DNA from 4 places in the Pantoea sp. USHLN298 genome. Region 1 is predicted to be linked to each of the others. Evidence: predicted binding sites of a transcription regulator. Region 1 holds the regulator's gene; each other region holds the start of a gene.
What was found. Region 1 encodes CRP, which controls carbon source genes, mostly activating them, when cyclic AMP is high. Its sites were predicted from a motif close to ATGTGANNNNNNTCACAT; they were not measured.
Positions count from the first base shown of each region.

Region 2: a site for CRP is predicted at 2,636-2,653, ahead of cdd (cytidine deaminase). Genes of this name have one in related genera too.
Region 3: a site for CRP is predicted at 1,866-1,883, ahead of pth (aminoacyl-tRNA hydrolase). Genes of this name have one in related genera too.
Region 4: a site for CRP is predicted at 1,897-1,914, ahead of WFK59_RS20650 (PTS sugar transporter subunit IIB). Genes of this name have one in related genera too.

Region 1 covers NZ_JBBCRO010000007.1:47,949-52,162, reverse strand. Annotated here, with positions in the region: gene WFK59_RS18225 (YccS/YhfK family putative transporter) at 1-1,627, opposite strand, end outside; gene crp (cAMP-activated global transcriptional regulator CRP) at 1,685-2,317, opposite strand; gene WFK59_RS18215 (OsmC family protein) at 2,621-3,025, shown strand; gene WFK59_RS18210 (phosphoribulokinase) at 3,053-3,922, opposite strand; gene WFK59_RS18205 (YheU family protein) at 3,984-4,202, opposite strand; gene WFK59_RS18200 (hydrolase) at 4,207-4,214, opposite strand, start outside.
Region 2 covers NZ_JBBCRO010000003.1:190,868-195,081, reverse strand. Annotated here, with positions in the region: gene WFK59_RS08885 (NAD-dependent malic enzyme) at 1-1,426, opposite strand, end outside; gene cdd (cytidine deaminase) at 1,697-2,587, opposite strand; gene WFK59_RS08875 (CidB/LrgB family autolysis modulator) at 2,708-3,400, opposite strand; gene WFK59_RS08870 (CidA/LrgA family protein) at 3,393-3,785, opposite strand; gene metG (methionine--tRNA ligase) at 3,996-4,214, opposite strand, start outside.
Region 3 covers NZ_JBBCRO010000001.1:820,158-824,371, reverse strand. Annotated here, with positions in the region: gene prs (ribose-phosphate diphosphokinase) at 1-145, shown strand, start outside; gene WFK59_RS03950 (GGDEF domain-containing protein) at 359-1,510, shown strand; gene ychH (stress-induced protein YchH) at 1,507-1,782, opposite strand; gene pth (aminoacyl-tRNA hydrolase) at 2,043-2,630, shown strand; gene ychF (redox-regulated ATPase YchF) at 2,739-3,830, shown strand; gene WFK59_RS03930 (VasL domain-containing protein) at 4,158-4,214, opposite strand, start outside.
Region 4 covers NZ_JBBCRO010000009.1:55,437-59,650, forward strand. Annotated here, with positions in the region: gene WFK59_RS20640 (ROK family protein) at 1-782, shown strand, start outside; gene WFK59_RS20645 (LacI family DNA-binding transcriptional regulator) at 797-1,750, opposite strand; gene WFK59_RS20650 (PTS sugar transporter subunit IIB) at 2,039-2,368, shown strand; gene WFK59_RS20655 (PTS sugar transporter subunit IIC) at 2,365-3,693, shown strand; gene WFK59_RS20660 (glycoside hydrolase family 1 protein) at 3,713-4,214, shown strand, end outside.

The sequences.
Region 1 (4,214 bases):
AAGCGAGCTTCTCCGGCGACTGTTCCGCGCCCAGCAGCAGCCGCAGCGCATCCTGGTAAGTTTCCAGCGCGTCATGGGCGTTCTGTCGCAGCAAGCCGCTCTGCCACTGCGGCCAGAGCCACAGCATCCCGCCGAAGGCGATCAGGCAGCCCATCAGGGTATCCATCAGGCGCGGCAGCAGGAACTGCGCGCCATTCAGCGACAGCAGTTGCAGCGAGTAGACCGCCGTCACCGTGAAGCCAATCATCGACCAGCCGTAAAACTGGCGGGTAAAGCGGTAGCTGATAAAAGTGATCACCAGCATGATCATCAGCACCAGCGACTCCGGTACCGCGAGACGTAAGGTGGCGGCGGCAATCACCAGTCCGACAAAAGTGCCCAGCGCCCGGTGCTGAATACGAACCCGGGTGGCGCTATAGCCGTTCTGGCTGACGAACATAATGGTCATCAGAATCCAGTAGGGCTTCGGAATATTGAAAAACAGCGCCAGCGCACTGCCCAGCATCAGCATCACGGCAAAACGACCGGCGGTGCGCAGTGCAGACGAACGCCAGGAAAGATAACTGCGCAGCGCCGGCAGCAGCGGCAGACGGCGCTGGCGATCGGCCATCAGGTCACGCTGATAGAGCGGCTTTTGCGTACGCAGCACCCGCGCGATGCGGTTAAAGTGATAAAGACAGAAATTTCCCACCGGATTATCAGGATGCTGGCGGGCAATTTTTTCCAGCGCGCCGAGCTGCTTCTCCATGCCAAACCGATCGGGCAACTGGTGATAGAGAATGTTATCCGCCAGCACCCGTAAGCGGGCCGAGATGGTCTGGGCATTCCAGCGGATCACCGCTTCCGCATGGCTCTGCTCCACCAGTTTCTGCACCTCTTCCGGCTGATGCAGGCTGACCGAGATATGTTCCTGCAGATCCAGCGCCACCTGAAAAGCACGGGTCAGCCGCTTATGGCTGTGATCCCGACTGGCAGACAGCATGTGCATCTGCTGGTAACAGGTGGTGATCAGATCGACCACTTTTTGCTGACGCGCCAGCAGCGGCGGCAGGGCCTTTTCCGGATCGGTCAGCTGGGTCAGCAGGGTATATTTGGCGTCGCAATAGTTGGCCAGCTCACGGTAGATCAGGCTCAGGCTTTCGCGCATCGGCTGCTCTTTCCACAGCCAGAACCAGAACCAGTTAAACAGCCCGTACCACAGCGTGCCGCCGATATAGAGCAGCGGCGGTACGTAGATCGGCATACGGCCAATCAGACTCAGCGTGAAGATGGCGGCGATCAGCGAGCCCGGCAACAGACGGCCGTGCAACGGGCTAATTTCACCGGTGACGCCCAGCAGCAGCGGCATCGCGAACAGAATCAGCGGCAAAGGAATCGCGTGCAGCGTCAGCCACTGAATCAGAAAACTGCCGAGCGCAAACAGGCTGCCGCCAACAATCAGGCGTTTGAAGAAACGTTTATGCGGGGTATCCAGACCGGCGATATTGCAACAGGCGGGGACTAACGAGAACAGCAGACCTTTTTGCAGGTCGCCAGCCAGCCAGCCCAGCGCCACTGGCAGACAGAGCACCAGCGTTTGCCGCAAGGCATAATTGACTTCAGGATGGTAAATAATTCGACGCCACATCGGCCCAACACAAACAATAACGGCGCGATGTTGCCATCACGCCGTGGGTGACAGGAATTAGCGGGTGCCGTAAACGACGATGGTTTTGCCGTGTGCGGAGATCAGGTTCTGATCTTCCAGCATCTTCAAAATACGGCCCACGGTTTCACGTGAGCAACCAACGATTTGGCCAATTTCCTGACGAGTAATTTTAATTTGCATGCCGTCGGGATGCGTCATGGCGTCTGGCTGCTTCGCCAGGTTAAGCAGAGTCTGAGCAATGCGTCCGGTGACGTCGAGGAAAGCGAGGTTACCCACTTTTTCAGACGTAACCTGCAGGCGACGCGCCATCTGCGACGAGAGTCGCATCAGGATATCGGGGTTAACCTGGATCAGCTGACGGAATTTCTTGTAGGAAATCTCCGCCACTTCGCACGCGGTTTTCGCACGTACCCAGGCGCTGCGCTCCTGACCTTCTTCGAACAGGCCAAGCTCGCCAATAAAATCGCCCTGATTCAGGTAAGAAAGAATCATCTCTTTGCCTTCTTCATCTTTAATCAGAACCGCGACGGAACCTTTCACGATGTAGTAAAGCGTTTCTGCTTTTTCACCTTGGTGAATCAGCGTACTTTTGGATGGATACTTGTGAATATGGCAATGGGACAGGAACCATTCGAGTGTAGGGTCTGTTTGCGGTTTGCCGAGAACCATTCGCTATTATCCTCTGTTGTAATCGTGCCCAAAATACAGGGGGCAGTTTTCCCTGTCAGGCGATGAAAGCTTCAAGCGTTTCCCTTACAGGAAATTATTCGGGCTGCATTCGGCGCAGTGCGCATCATTCTTCCCGGCTTCGCCATCGGGTGACGAAAAATATTTTCAGCACTGTTTGTAGCACAGCTTTTGCCGACTGTCTTCTGTTGTCTCGCTTCAGCTAACAGCGGATTTCTCTGGATTGCTGTTTACCAGGCGAAAGCGTACTCTGACGGCAAAACCGCATATTCTGGAGCGAAAATCATGCAGGCAAGAGTGAAATGGGTAGAAGGGCTGACATTCCTCGGTGAGTCGTCGTCCGGCCATCAGGTATTAATGGATGGCAATTCGGGTGATAAAGCGCCCAGCCCAATGGAGATGGTGCTGATGGCGGCGGGCGGATGTAGCGCCATCGACGTGGTTTCAATTCTGCAAAAAGGCCGCAACGATGTGGCTGATTGTGAAGTGAAACTGACCTCAGAACGTCGTGAAGAGGCGCCGCGAATCTTTACGCACATCAACCTGCACTTTATCGTTAGCGGCAAAGCGCTCCAGGATAAAGCGGTCTCACGCGCGGTGGATCTTTCTGCAGAAAAATATTGCTCGGTTGCCATCATGCTGGGCAAAGGCGTCACCATTACCCACAGCTATGAAGTGATCGAACGCTGATCTCTGCGGGGGCCGCTCTGCGGCCTCTTATTCTATTCGCTTGCCTTCCACCAGTCGCTTCACCAGTGGTCCCATGATCAACTCCATCGCCAGCCCCATCTTTCCGCCCGGCACCACCAGCGTATTAATGTGCGAGATAAACGATCCCTGCAGCATCGCCAGCAGGTAAGGGAAGTCGATATCGTCCAGCGCCTGGAAGTGGATCACCACGAAACTCTCATCCAGTGACGGAATAGCACGGGCGGCAAACGGGTTCGAGGTATCCACCGTCGGCACGCGCTGGAAGTTAAGGTGAGTGCGCGAGAACTGCGGCGTAATGAAGTTGATGTAATCTTCCATCGAGCGCACCACCGAGTCCATCACCGCTTCCCGCGAATGGCCGCGTTCGCTGGTGTCACGCACCAGCTTCTGAATCCACTCCAGGTTGACAATCGGTACCACGCCGACCAGTAAATCGACATGCTCAGCCACGTTATGCTGGGCGGTCACCACGCCGCCGTGCAGTCCTTCGTAAAACAGAATATCGGTGTTTTGCGGCAGCGGTTGCCACGGCGTAAAGGTGCCCGGCACCTGATTCCACGGAACGGCTTCGTCATAGGTATGCAGGTATTTACGCGACTGGCCCTCACCGTTGAGCCCATACTGTTTAAAGCTCTGCTCCAGCAGGCCAAAGTCATTGGCTTCCGGACCGAAGTAACTGACATGACGGCCCAGATCGCGCGCTTTGCGGATCGCCATATCCATTTCCGGCCGGGTGAAGCGGTGAAAACTGTCGCCTTCCAGTTCGGCAGCGTGCAGATCGAGCTGCTGAAAGATTTTACGGAACGCGAGGCTGGTGGTGGTGGTTCCCGCGCCGCTGGAACCGGTGACGGCAATTATCGGATGGCGTGCAGACATAAAAAAGCTCCCTGTGAGGTCGGGCCATGGGCATTGTTACCATGAATTGCCGATCGGCGCATCAGCCGCGAAATTCTTTGCGCGGCATAATATTGACCGATTCATGCAGCTCCGACCACACCAGCACCACTTCACCGGTTTCCAGCTGGCGGCGGACGTCAGCCACTTTTTCGTTCAGGCTGCGCTCCTGCTCGCCGTAGTCGGTGCCTTCACGCAGCACGAAGGTTTCAATCAGATTTTCGAGGGTCTCAGGTGAGACCTGTTGCCAGGGAATAATCACAACGTCAGGTAT
Region 2 (4,214 bases), on a different contig from region 1:
CGATAACGCCCAGACCAATACCGGGGAAGATATAGGAGTTGTTGCACTGGGCAATCGGGTAGATTTTTCCGTTCCAGCTGACCGGCGAGAACGGGCTGCCGGTGGCGACCAGTGCCGCGCCGTCGGTCCAGGCGATGATGTCGGCTGGCGTCGCTTCAACGCGTGAGGTCGGGTTAGAGAGCGGCATGACGATCGGGCGTTTGCAGTGCTTGTGCATCTCGCGGATGATCTCTTCGGTGAACAGCCCTGGCTGACCCGATACCCCAATCAGAATATCCGGCCGGGCGTTACGCACCACGTCGAGCAGCGAAATCGCGTCGCTGGTGACATCCCAGTGCTGAATGTTTTCACTTTTCTGCACCAGCTTGCTCTGGAAATCGAGCAGGTTAGGCAGCTTGTCGGTCAGCAGACCAAAGCGATCCACCATCATGACCCGGCTGCGCGCTTCTTCATCGCTCAGACCTTCCGATTTCATCTGCGCAATAATCTGTTCCGCGATGCCACAACCGGCAGAACCGGCGCCCAGGAACACCACTTTCTGTTCGCACAGGCGGCTACCGGCGGCGCGGCTGGCGGCGATCAGTGTCCCGACGGTGACCGCGGCGGTGCCCTGAATGTCGTCGTTAAAGCAGCAGACTTCATCACGATAGCGGTTAAGTAACGGCATGGCGTTCTTCTGGGCGAAATCTTCGAACTGCAACAGCACTTTCGGCCAGCGGCGTTTTACCGCCTGAATAAATTCGTTAACGAAAGCATCGTACTCTTCGCCGGTAATACGCGGGTGACGCCAGCCCATGTAGAGCGGATCGTTCAGCAACTGCTGGTTATTGGTACCGACATCCAGCACCACCGGCAGGGTATAGGCCGGGCTGATACCGCCACAGGCGGTGTAAAGCGACAGTTTACCGATCGGGATGCCCATACCGCCGATGCCCTGGTCACCCAGACCCAGAATGCGCTCACCGTCAGTAACCACAATCACTTTCACGTTCTGTTTAGTGGCGTTCTGCAGCATATCTTCGATACGGTCGCGGTTCGGGTAAGAGATGAAGACCCCGCGTGCGCGGCGATAAATTTCAGAGAAGTGTTCACAGGCAGCGCCGACGGTAGGGGTATAGATAATCGGCATCATCTCTTCGAGATGGTTATCCAGCAGGCGATAGAACAGCGTTTCGTTGGTGTCCTGGATGTTACGCAGATAGACGTGCTTATCGTTATTGTTTTTGAAATCCTGGAACTGACGCCAGGCACGCTGCGCCTGCTCTTCAATTGACTCTACCGCTTCCGGCAGCAGGCCATTGAGATTAAATTCGTTGCGTTCTTCGATGCTAAAGGCACTGCCTTTGTTGAGCAGGGGAAATTCCAGCAAAATCGGGCCAGCGTAAGGGATGTAGAGCGGACGTTTACTTTCGTAGTCGAGTTCCATGCAGTGATGCTCCGGTTGCAGTGTTGTCTGGCGTCACGCCGGAAAGGTAGCGCCAGTTTACTTACCCGTTATAGCTCAGGCTGCAGGAGCAGTGCAGCGGCCGAGTTTCCGCTGCGAATCATTCACGTACCTGCTGCTATCCTGCAACCCGAATTATTCAGAGTAATTTGTCATGACGTGAATTCTGGCGCCAGATCCTATGAAATTTCCCACAGAAGTACAGCATTTGTTCATAAAAGGTCACAAAACTGTGGCCTTTCTGACAGCCGGTTATGCTTTGTGCAATCTGACAGCCAGCAGCTCACTGCAACCAAAGGTCTGTAATGTGGCCTGCGTGGCGGCAAACTGGCTCAGCGTGGCATTTTCGACTTCTGCCAGCACCGCTCTTTTTATCTGGCTGCTGTGTCCACCCTGCATATTCAGCAGCACCAGCGCGGCCTGTAACGGCGGAAAGCTGGGGTTAAACGCCGCGTTCTCAGCATAGCGACCGGTCACAATGGTGCCGGATTCGGTTTCCAGCGCCACGCCGCTGTGTGACTGGCTGTAGGGCGCGTGACTGGCATTGGCCGCCGCAACGGCAGCCTGTACCAGCGGATCGCCGTCAGCACGATAGCCGTGATCGACCGCGTCCATCAGCAGCGTGGTGATGTCGAGGTCGCGCGGGCCAAAGGCATCAGGCAGGTAATCCGCCAGGGTGCTGATGGCGCGCTGCGGCAGCGAAATACGAATCTCTGTGCCGCTGTTGAGTTCATTCATAAACTGACGGCAGTGGCCGCACGGCGTGTAGTTGACCGTGATGGTCTCCAGCCGGCGTTCACCGCGCAGCCAGGCGTGGGTGATGGCACTCTGCTCAGCGTGTACCGTCTGTTGCAGCGGCGTGCCGGTAAACTCCATGTTGGCACCGAAGTACCAGGTACCGCTGACGCCACGGGCGATAGCACCAACGTTAAAGTGTGACACCGTCGCTACGGCACAGGCCGCTGCCAGTGGCAGCAGCGCCAGCGCCAGCGCATCGGCGTCCATCTGAGTCTGTTGCTGCAGCGACGCGACCTGGTCGGCGCTCAGCACGGCCTGAAAGTCAGGCGCGTCCAGCAGCGGAGCCAGCGCCGTTTGCAGAGTTGACGGCAACGCCTCGAAGGCGGAGAGGAAACGTGAATGCATGAGAGCCTCATTAAATTCAGCAGGGCGATATGCCAGTCATCGGTTTATATGTGATCCACATCGCTCTGACAATGCAACCTGTGTTGCATGTTTCAACTTTGCGAGATCTCTCGCAAAGTTTTAGCCAAACCAGTGCAGCAGAACCGGAAAAATAATCGGGGCTAGCAGTGAGGTGATAATGCCGCAGATCACCAGCGCCAGTGAGCTGAATGCCCCTTCCTGATAATCGAGTTCTGCGGCGCGGGCGGTGCCAAGGGCATGAGAAGCGTTGCCGATCGCCAGGCCGCGCGCCGCTTTAGATTTGACGCCAAGCAGATTCAGCAGCATATGACCGAATACCGCGCCCAGCACGCCGGCGATCAGCACGCAGATCGCGCTGATCGCCGGAATGCCGTGCAGCGAACCGGCCACCGCCATCGCAATCGGCGTGGTCACCGACTTGGGAATGATCGTGGCGGCAATTTCCGGCGTAGCACCCAGCCACAAGGCGATGGCGGTGCCCGACACCATCGCCGTCAGGCTGCCGATAAAACAGACGCCAATGATCGACTTCCAGCGGGCGCGAATCTGATGCATCTGCTCATACAGCGGCAGCGCCAGCGCCACCACCGCCGGTTGCAGCAGCTGATTGAGAATCTGACTGCCGGCAAAATAGCGCGAGTAGGGCAGCTGCAACAGCAGCAGGATCGGGATGATAATCGCCATCGCCACCAGCAGCGGATTGAGCAGCGAGATTTTCAGGGTTAGCGCCAGCTTGCGCGCCAGAAAGAAAGCCGCCAGCGTCAGCGGCAGCGACCACCAGATATCACTCATCCTCTGACTCCCTCACCGGGCGGCGGCTATGGAGCTGGTGAGCGCTTACGCCGACCACAGCCAGCACCACAAAGGTACTGACGATGCAGGAGATGACGATCGGACCAAACTGGGCGCTGAGAATATCGGTGTGGCTCATCACGCCGACGCTGATCGGCACAAACAGCAGCGCCATGTAACGAATGATCAGATGACAGCCCGGTTTTACCCAGCTGACCGGCAGGATTTGAGATGCCAGCAGGGCGAACAGGATCAGCATTCCAAGAATACTGCCAGGAATGGTGATGGGCAGCAGCGAGGCAATGCCGTTGCCACTGTATAAGCAGAGATAAATGATAATAAAGGCACGTAGGTAGCGCCCGCAGACAGACAGCACGGTGAGCATGACAGGCTCCTGTTTTCACTGAGCTTCATCATACGCATTAACCGCTTAGCGTGCTAGCGATCACATAACAGGCACCAGGCAGACGATCAGTGGTGCAGAGCAGAAGATAAACCCACACAGAAGAGGAATGAGGAGTGAGGAAAAAGAGGGGGAAGAAACGATCTTCCCCTACTGCTGTTGCCAGCAGTAAGGAAAGATCATGGCGGGCGGTTACTTAACCGGCATACCCGGTACCGCACCGCTGTCTACCGACAGCACAAACAGATCTTTACCGCCAGGACCGGCTGACAGCACCATCCCTTCGGAGATGCCAAAGCGCATTTTACGCGGAGCCAGGTTAGCCACGATGATGGTCATCTTGCCGACCAGCACCGACGGATCGGGATAGGCCGCGCGGATGCCAGAGAAGATCTGACGCTTCTCGCCACC
Region 3 (4,214 bases), on a different contig from region 1:
GGTGATTGTCTGCGATACCATTCCGCTGTCTGAAGAGATGAAGTCACTGCCGAATGTGCGCACCCTGACTTTGTCTGGCATGCTGGCTGAAGCGATTCGCCGCATCAGTAACGAAGAGTCAATCTCGGCGATGTTCGAGCATTAATCTTCGCGAAACCGGGCTTCATGCCCGGTTTTTTTCATCTGTGCGACGGCCCGATTAACTCGCTGCCTTTAGTGCTATTCCCGCGATAAATTTCCCCGAAATCGGTTATTTTCAACGCCACCCACTCTTTTAGTAAAACGCCGCATTCCTCACTTCTGCCCCAGACGGTTAAGTGATAATTTGCTGCGCACTTTTCATCACAACGCCACCACTATGACTCTGGATATCTATACGCTATTTATTTGTGAGCTCTACGTGTTGGGTTTTTTAAGCATCATCATGGTTTTTGCCTGGATGGGATCGCAATACGATCGCGTGCTGGGTTTTACCTGCCTGTCGCTTGTTTTTACCCTGGTGGCGGTGTTTTTTAGCAGTTTACGCAGCAGCGGAATGCAGTTTCTGCCGGTTGCCGCTGGCAATGTGCTGGTGATGCTGGCCTATGGCGGCTTACTCAATGCCTTTCGCTTATTCTGCGGTAAAAAGATCGGCACCGGCTGGCTGCTGGGCGCACTGCTCTGGGCGATCCTCTGCTGTTTTCCAGCGTTCTACTACAGCTTACCCAAGCGGGTGCTGGTGCTGTGCATCGCCTGTGTTGCATACACGGCGGCGCTGATCCAGTTGTTATGGCTGGCCCGTGACTCGCTGAAAGTCACCTTCTGGCCCGCGCAACTGCTGCTGTGGATCCATCTGCTGTTTCATCTGGCGCGGATGCTGCTGGACAAGGCGATACCGACCCGCCTGCACGGTGCGATTGGCGGGTCTGACTTTTCGGTTTATGTGATTCTGGAATCGATTCTGTTTGTCATCGGCCTGACCTTCACCATTCTGGCGATGGTCAATGAGCGCACCCAGATCGCCTACAAATACGCCTCACTGCACGATCCGCTGACCAGCGTCTGGAACCGGCGGGCGCTGTTCCTTGAGGCGGAGAAAATCGTGGCGCGCTGCCATCGGCAGAACCGCCCGTTTACTGCGGTGCTGTTCGACCTCGATCACTTTAAAAGCGTCAATGACCGTTATGGACACCATCAGGGCGACCAGATTTTGATCGACTTTTGCCAGTTAGTAACCGGACTGATCCCGGTAGAAGGACGTTTTGCCCGACTGGGCGGTGAGGAGTTTGCAGCGATTATTCCGGCCGGTGCAGAGGAAGCACAGGCCTGGTGTGAAGCGATTCGTTTGGCGACCAGTCAGTCACAACCCAGCGCCGTAGACTATACGGTCAGCATTGGATTTGCCACAGCGACCCATCGCCAGCACCGCTTCGAGGATTTACTGGCGCTGGCCGATGAGGCGCTTTATCGCGCCAAAGCCAGCGGCAGAAATCGTACTGAACAGCAACCGATATCGGCAGCCATCCGTTAGTGATGGGTGTGATGAGACCGACGGCAGCGTTTGTCGTAATGACGCAGCCAGTAATAACGATCTTCCACTTTTTCACGACCGCTGACGCGTGCGCCGACCAGCCACAGCAGCGCGCCGATAAAAATACTGAACATCGCACCGTGCGCCAGAAACTGTGGCAGATGAAGCGACGGTAACTGGTTGATAATTGAATAGCCAACACCCATTACCATTGTGAGTAATCCCAGTACCATCAAACTATTACCCGCGACGCGACAATGTTGATGTTTCATGTTGCACCTCCATCCTTATGAGCCGATTAAAACCGCACACAATGTTAAGTTGCCATAAGTTTAGGCAATGGCTGACGGCAACGTTGCGGGCCGGATCACACAACCGCCATAAACTTGTGACTGGATCTGATTGCAGCTTATTGATTTAGATGAAAAATGATTAATCACCGTTCTGAATCACTTTAACGGTATGCGCTTTGTCATCTCGCCTGCGGCGAAGTAAACTAACGCCCTTTGGCAATAACAGCAGGATATTCATTGTGAGCAGCATTAAACTGATTGTGGGTCTTGCCAATCCCGGCGCTGAATATGCCGCCACGCGCCATAATGCCGGTGCCTGGTATCTGGATTTACTGGCTGAGCGCCACAATCAGTCACTGAAAGAGGAAGGTAAATTCTTCGGCTATACCGCCCGTCTGGCGATCGCCGGAGAAGATGTGCGCTTGCTGGTGCCGACCACTTTTATGAACCTGAGCGGCAAAGCGGTGGCCGCAATGGCGACCTTCTATCGCATTGCACCGGAAGAGATTCTGGTGGCCCACGATGAACTCGACTTGCCGCCAGGCGTAGCGAAGTTTAAGCAAGGCGGCGGGCATGGTGGCCATAATGGGCTGAAGGACATCATCAGTAAGCTGGGCAACAACAATAACTTCCACCGTCTGCGCATCGGCATCGGTCATCCGGGCGATCGCAATAAGGTAACCGGATTTGTGCTGGGCAAACCGCCCGCCAGTGAGCAGAAACTGATTGATGACGCCATTGATGAAGCGGTGCGCTGCACCGAACTGTGGCTGAAAGAAGATCGCATCAAGGCGATGAACCGGCTGCACGCTTTCAAGCCTGCTTAATCGCCCGAATCGTCGCGATTCTGTGTATAATGCGCGAAAATTTTCATTTCGTCTCCGACAGTGCGCCGCCGGGCGGGCTGTCCATCCAGTTATAAAGGGTATCAAACCATGGGATTCAAATGCGGTATCGTCGGCCTGCCGAACGTCGGTAAATCCACGCTGTTTAACGCGCTGACTAAAGCGGGTATCGAAGCGGCTAACTTCCCCTTCTGCACCATTGAGCCCAACACTGGCGTGGTGCCGATGCCTGACCTGCGTCTCGATCAGCTGTCTGAGATTGTTAAACCGCAGCGCGTGGTGCCTACGACCATGGAATTCGTCGACATCGCTGGCCTGGTAAAAGGCGCGTCAAAAGGTGAAGGACTGGGTAACCAGTTCCTGACCAACATCCGTGAAACCGAAGCGATCGGTCACGTGGTGCGCTGCTTTGAGAACGACAACATCATTCACGTTGCGGGCAAAGTAAACCCGGCTGAAGATATTGACGTCATCAACACCGAACTGGCGCTCTCCGATCTCGATACCTGCGAACGTGCGATTCAGCGCGTGCAGAAGAAAGCCAAAGGCGGCGATAAAGACGCGAAAGCCGAACTGGCTGCGCTGGAGAAGTGCCTGCCGCATCTCTCTGAAGCCGGTATGCTGCGTTCGCTGGATCTGGATGCTGATGAGAAAGCGGCAATTCGCTATCTGAGCTTCCTGACGCTGAAGCCGACCATGTACATCGCTAACGTCAATGAAGACGGTTTTGAGAACAACCCTTACCTTGATCAGGTGCGTGCCATCGCCGAAGCGGAAGGTTCCGTGGTGGTGCCGGTGTGTGCTGCGGTGGAATCAGATATCGCTGAGCTGGAAGATGAAGATCGTGATGAGTTCATGGCGGAACTGGGACTGGAAGAGCCAGGCCTGAACCGTGTGATCCGTGCCGGTTACTCCCTGCTGAACCTGCAGACTTACTTCACCGCAGGCGTGAAAGAAGTGCGTGCCTGGACCATCCCGGTAGGCGCTACGGCTCCACAGGCAGCCGGTAAAATCCATACCGACTTCGAGAAAGGCTTCATCCGTGCACAGACCATCGCCTTTGAAGACTTTATCGCTTATAAAGGCGAGCAAGGCGCGAAAGAAGCCGGCAAGATGCGTTCTGAAGGGAAAGAGTACATCGTCAAAGATGGCGACGTGATGAACTTCCTGTTTAACGTCTGATTGGTTTCTGTTGTCACATGGGGTTTCACTGAACCTGATGCAGCGCAACATACCCGATAAAATCCACGCCCTGGCGTGGATTTTTGTTTTCAGAAGCTATGGAGCGCCCTTTGAAAGGAGGCGATGAAGTGCTGGCTGCCATCTGCTGCACTTTAACTCAGCCTGGTAACGGGTTAAGGGATCTGCCGGAAGATCAATCTGTTGTTTTCAGATCATAGCGGCGCAGCGGTATCGCACTGATGGCATCAACAATGCTGACCGGCGCGGCCAGCAGTGTTGTAAGCGGAAGCGATCATTGCTGAATCCACTCATCAGCGGAAAGCGAGATCAGAATGATGCTGCCGTGGTCTCTTTTTCTTTCTCCTTCATCAGCGCATAGGCCTG
Region 4 (4,214 bases), on a different contig from region 1:
ACGATCGGGATAAAATACTGGAACAGATTATCGCCTGGCTAAAGCAAAACCCATCATGCAGCGGCATTGCGGTCAGCACGCCGGGTTATATTGATCCGGAGAGCGGATATATTGCGATGGGCGGCACGATTCGCGACTTTGATCAGTTTAACCTGAGCCAGTGGCTGACCGATAAAACCTCGCTGCCGGCGACGGTTGAGAATGATGCGCACTGTGCTTTACTGGCCGAGCGCTGGCTGGGAAAAGCGAAGAAGCTGGATGATTTTCTGATGCTGACCATCGGCACCGGCTTAGGCGGCGCGGCTTTCTGTAACGGTGCGCTGATCCGCGGTGGCCGCAATCGTGCCGGAGAATTTGGCTGTCTGCTGACGTCACGCCCTACCGACAACAATATCGAACCCCATACCATGGCAAAGAGTTGCACCATGACCGCCCTGCGCGAAAATTTCAGTCGGCTCAGCGGTCAGCCGGTCGATGATGTCAGTGGTAAGGATGTGTTCGACGCGTTTGATCAGGGCGATGAGCAGGCACAACAGGTAGTTGATCGCTTTTATCAGGATCTCGCCGCCGGTTTATATAATCTTTTCAGCGTATTTGACCCGCAGACTATTTTCATCGGCGGGGGAATTACCGAACGTGAACCCTTTATTGATGAGCTCTCACGGCAGCTGGAAAAATATCAAATTGATATTCGCATTGATACCGCTACCTTCGGCAACGATTCCGGCATGCTGGGCGCAACCTGTCACTTTTTACAACATCAGCAAAGCGACGTCGCCTAATCCGCCTTGCAAAATCAGCGCTGCCGCCAGTCAGGGATAATCAGATCGCCACGTAATACCGAACTGCCCAGCATCTGCTGGGTGGTGGCGGTTAACCAGCCGACAATACGTGATGCCATCGCATCGAGAGAGTATTCAATTGCCGGAATAGTGGGTAAACCGGGTAAATTCACCGATCCCGCCAGGCTGAATACCATTACGTCATCCGGTACCGCTTTATTAAAGGCCTGTAACTGCGCCATAACGCTTTGCGCTTCCTGCTCATTAGCCACCAGCAAGGCGTTGAAATTCCGGCTGCTGGCATTATTCAGCAGCATCTGAATCGCCACCGACGAAGAGACCGCATCAGTAATCACCAGGTTACGGTTAAAAGGTAAAAGGTTATTTTCCAGCGCCAGCTTGTAACCCTGTAAGACCTGCCCGGCGGTGCCCCCGTTCTCAGGCTGGATGAGGGCGATCTGGCGACGGCCCTGATTAATCAGGAAATTGCTGGCGGTCTCGGCGGCAAAAGCGTGATCGAACTGGATACTGTTCGGCCCTTCCGCTTCGGCGCAGTCGACCAGAATGACATGTTCATCATCAATATTAAGGGGAAAACGCGCGCCAATGATCAGCACATCATCGCACAGTCCACAGCTCAGCTCGTCAAGCGCGGTCAGAACGTCACTTTTGCTATGGGCAAAGCGCAATAACAGATGCTTCTGATGCTGACGAAGCTGCTTTTCCAGAGCGAAAAGCCAGGCGGTGATCTGATTAACGTTTTCCTGCGCGCAGATAACGCCGATACAGTGGGTGGTCTGGCTGAATAACGACTGGGCAATAACGTTTGGCCGGTAGTTCAGCTCTTCGACGGCTTTCAGGACCGCCAGCCGACTGGCTTCCTTTACGCCGCGTGAACCGCTCAACACCCGGGAAACTGTGGCTTTCGATACCCCAGCCAGCCGCGATACATCGTTGATAGTAGACATTTTTCTCCCCTGAAAACGGCGCTATGCCAAAAAATGCTCACTTTGCTTATCTGCGCAATGGTTCGCCGGCCAAAGTATAGCCATTTCATCCAGTCGTGGAAACCGATTTTCCATAAGCCACCTCCTCTTCGCTTTTACGGTCAATTTTGTGACCCTAATCGAATTAAAAAAAACCGCTAATCTGGCTTATTGACGCGCATCACACTTCTGATTGCTGTCGATGGAAACCGGTTTCCATATGATATCCAATCAGCCTCACTTTAGTGTCAAAGGCGAGGAACAGTAACCATGTACAGAATCATGTTGTGTTGTTCAGCAGGGATGTCCACCAGCATGCTGGTGCGGAAAATGGTGGAAGCCGCCGCGCAACGGGAATTAGCCGTTGAGATCAACGCGTTTGGCGTAGCGGAGTTTGACGAACAGTTTTCCCGCTATCAGGTGGTATTACTCGGACCGCAGGTAAAATATATGCTGCAAAGCCTGAGCGAAAAAGCAGCAGGCCAGGCGATTCCGGTCCAACCGATCGATATGATGGATTACGGCATGCAACGGGGTGACAAGGTGCTGGATTTCGCGCTGTCGCTGATTGCAGCTGCGCAGGAAAAGGCGGCCTTATGAGCTCACTCTATCAATCCATGATCGCGGTGATTGAGCAATCGATTACGCCGCTGGCCGGCCGGCTGGGCCAGCAGAAATATGTGATTGCTATTCGTGACGGTTTTACTGCCGCGCTGCCGTTTATGATCATCGGCTCCTTCATGCTGGTGTTTATCTTTCCTCCCTTCTCCGCCACCAGCACCAACAGCGTCGCCCGGGCCTGGCTCGACTTCTCCGCCACCTACCGTGACCAGTTGATGCTGCCGTTTAACCTCAGCATGGGGGTGATGACCTTTTTCATCTCGGTGGGGATTGGTGCCAGCCTGGGACGGCAATTCTCACTGGACCCGGTGATGTCAGGTCTGCTGGCTTTTATGGCCTTTTTACTGGTGGCGGCCCCCTACTCCAATCACACCATTTCCACTGAATACCTCTCCGGTCAGGGGATTTTTACCGCGCTGCTGACCGCCATTTATGCTACCCGCGTGTATGCGTGGCTGAAGCACAACAACGTCACGATCCGCCTGCCCAAAGAGGTACCGACCGGTGTCGCACGTTCGTTTGAGATCCTGATCCCGGTGGTGGTGATCATCGGGACTTTGCATCCGCTCAATCTGCTGATTGAGGCCAAAACCGGGATGATCATTCCGCAGGCCATCATGCATCTGCTGGCACCGCTGGTCTCCGCTTCCGACTCGTTACCGGCGATTCTGCTGTCGGTACTGCTGTGTCAGATCTTCTGGTTTGCCGGCATCCACGGGGCGCTGATTGTCACTGGCATCATGAACCCGTTCTGGATGGCCAACCTCTCCGCTAATCAGGCCGCCCTGGCGGCGGGCAATGTGTTACCGCACATCTATCTGCAGGGCTTCTGGGATCACTACCTGCTGATTGGCGGTGTCGGCTCCACGCTGCCTCTGGCCTTTCTGCTGCTGCGCAGCCGTGCCACCCATCTGCGCACCATCGGCAGAATGGGCATCGTGCCGAGCTTCTTCAATATCAACGAACCGATCCTGTTTGGCGCACCGATCATCATGAATCCGCTGATGTTTATTCCGTTTGTCTGCGTACCGATGCTTAACGCCGTGCTGGCGTATACCGCTACCCGGCTCGGCTGGCTGGCGCAGGTGGTGTCGCTGACGCCGTGGACCACACCGGCACCGATTGGCGCGTCATGGGCAGCCAACTGGGCGATCAGTCCGGTGGTGATGTGCCTGGTCTGCATGGTGCTTTCCGCCCTGTGCTACCTGCCGTTTCTGCGCGCCTACGAACGATCGCTAATGAAAGCCGAACTGGAGAAGACGCAGTCGCACGCGCCGCTGGCTGAAACCGCCGGTACCCACTAATTTCCTGGAGAGAGGCACCATGCACTACACGTTTCCCGATAACTTCTGGTGGGGCAGCGCCAGTTCCGCCTTACAGACCGAAGGTGATAGCCTGAACGGCGGCAAAAGCGCCACCATCTGGGATCACTGGTACACGCAGCAGCCATCGCGTTTTCATCAGCAGATTGGCCCGGCTGACACCTCAACCTTCTATCAGCACTGGCGTCAGGATATCGCCTTGCTGAAGCAGCTGAACCACAACAGTTTCCGCACCTCAATCAGCTGGTCGCGGCTGATCCCGGACGGCAGCGGTGATCTTAACCCGCAGGCGGTAGCGTTCTATAACCAAGTGATTGATGAATTGCTGGCGCAGGGCGTCACGCCCTTCGTGACGCTGTTTCACTTTGACATGCCGATGGCGATGCAGCAGCTGGGCGGCTGGGAGAACCGTGACGTCGTCGCGGCATTCAGTCGCTATGCCCGCCTCTGCTTTGAGCTGTTCGGCGACCGGGTAGCGCACTGGTTTACCTTTAACGAACCGA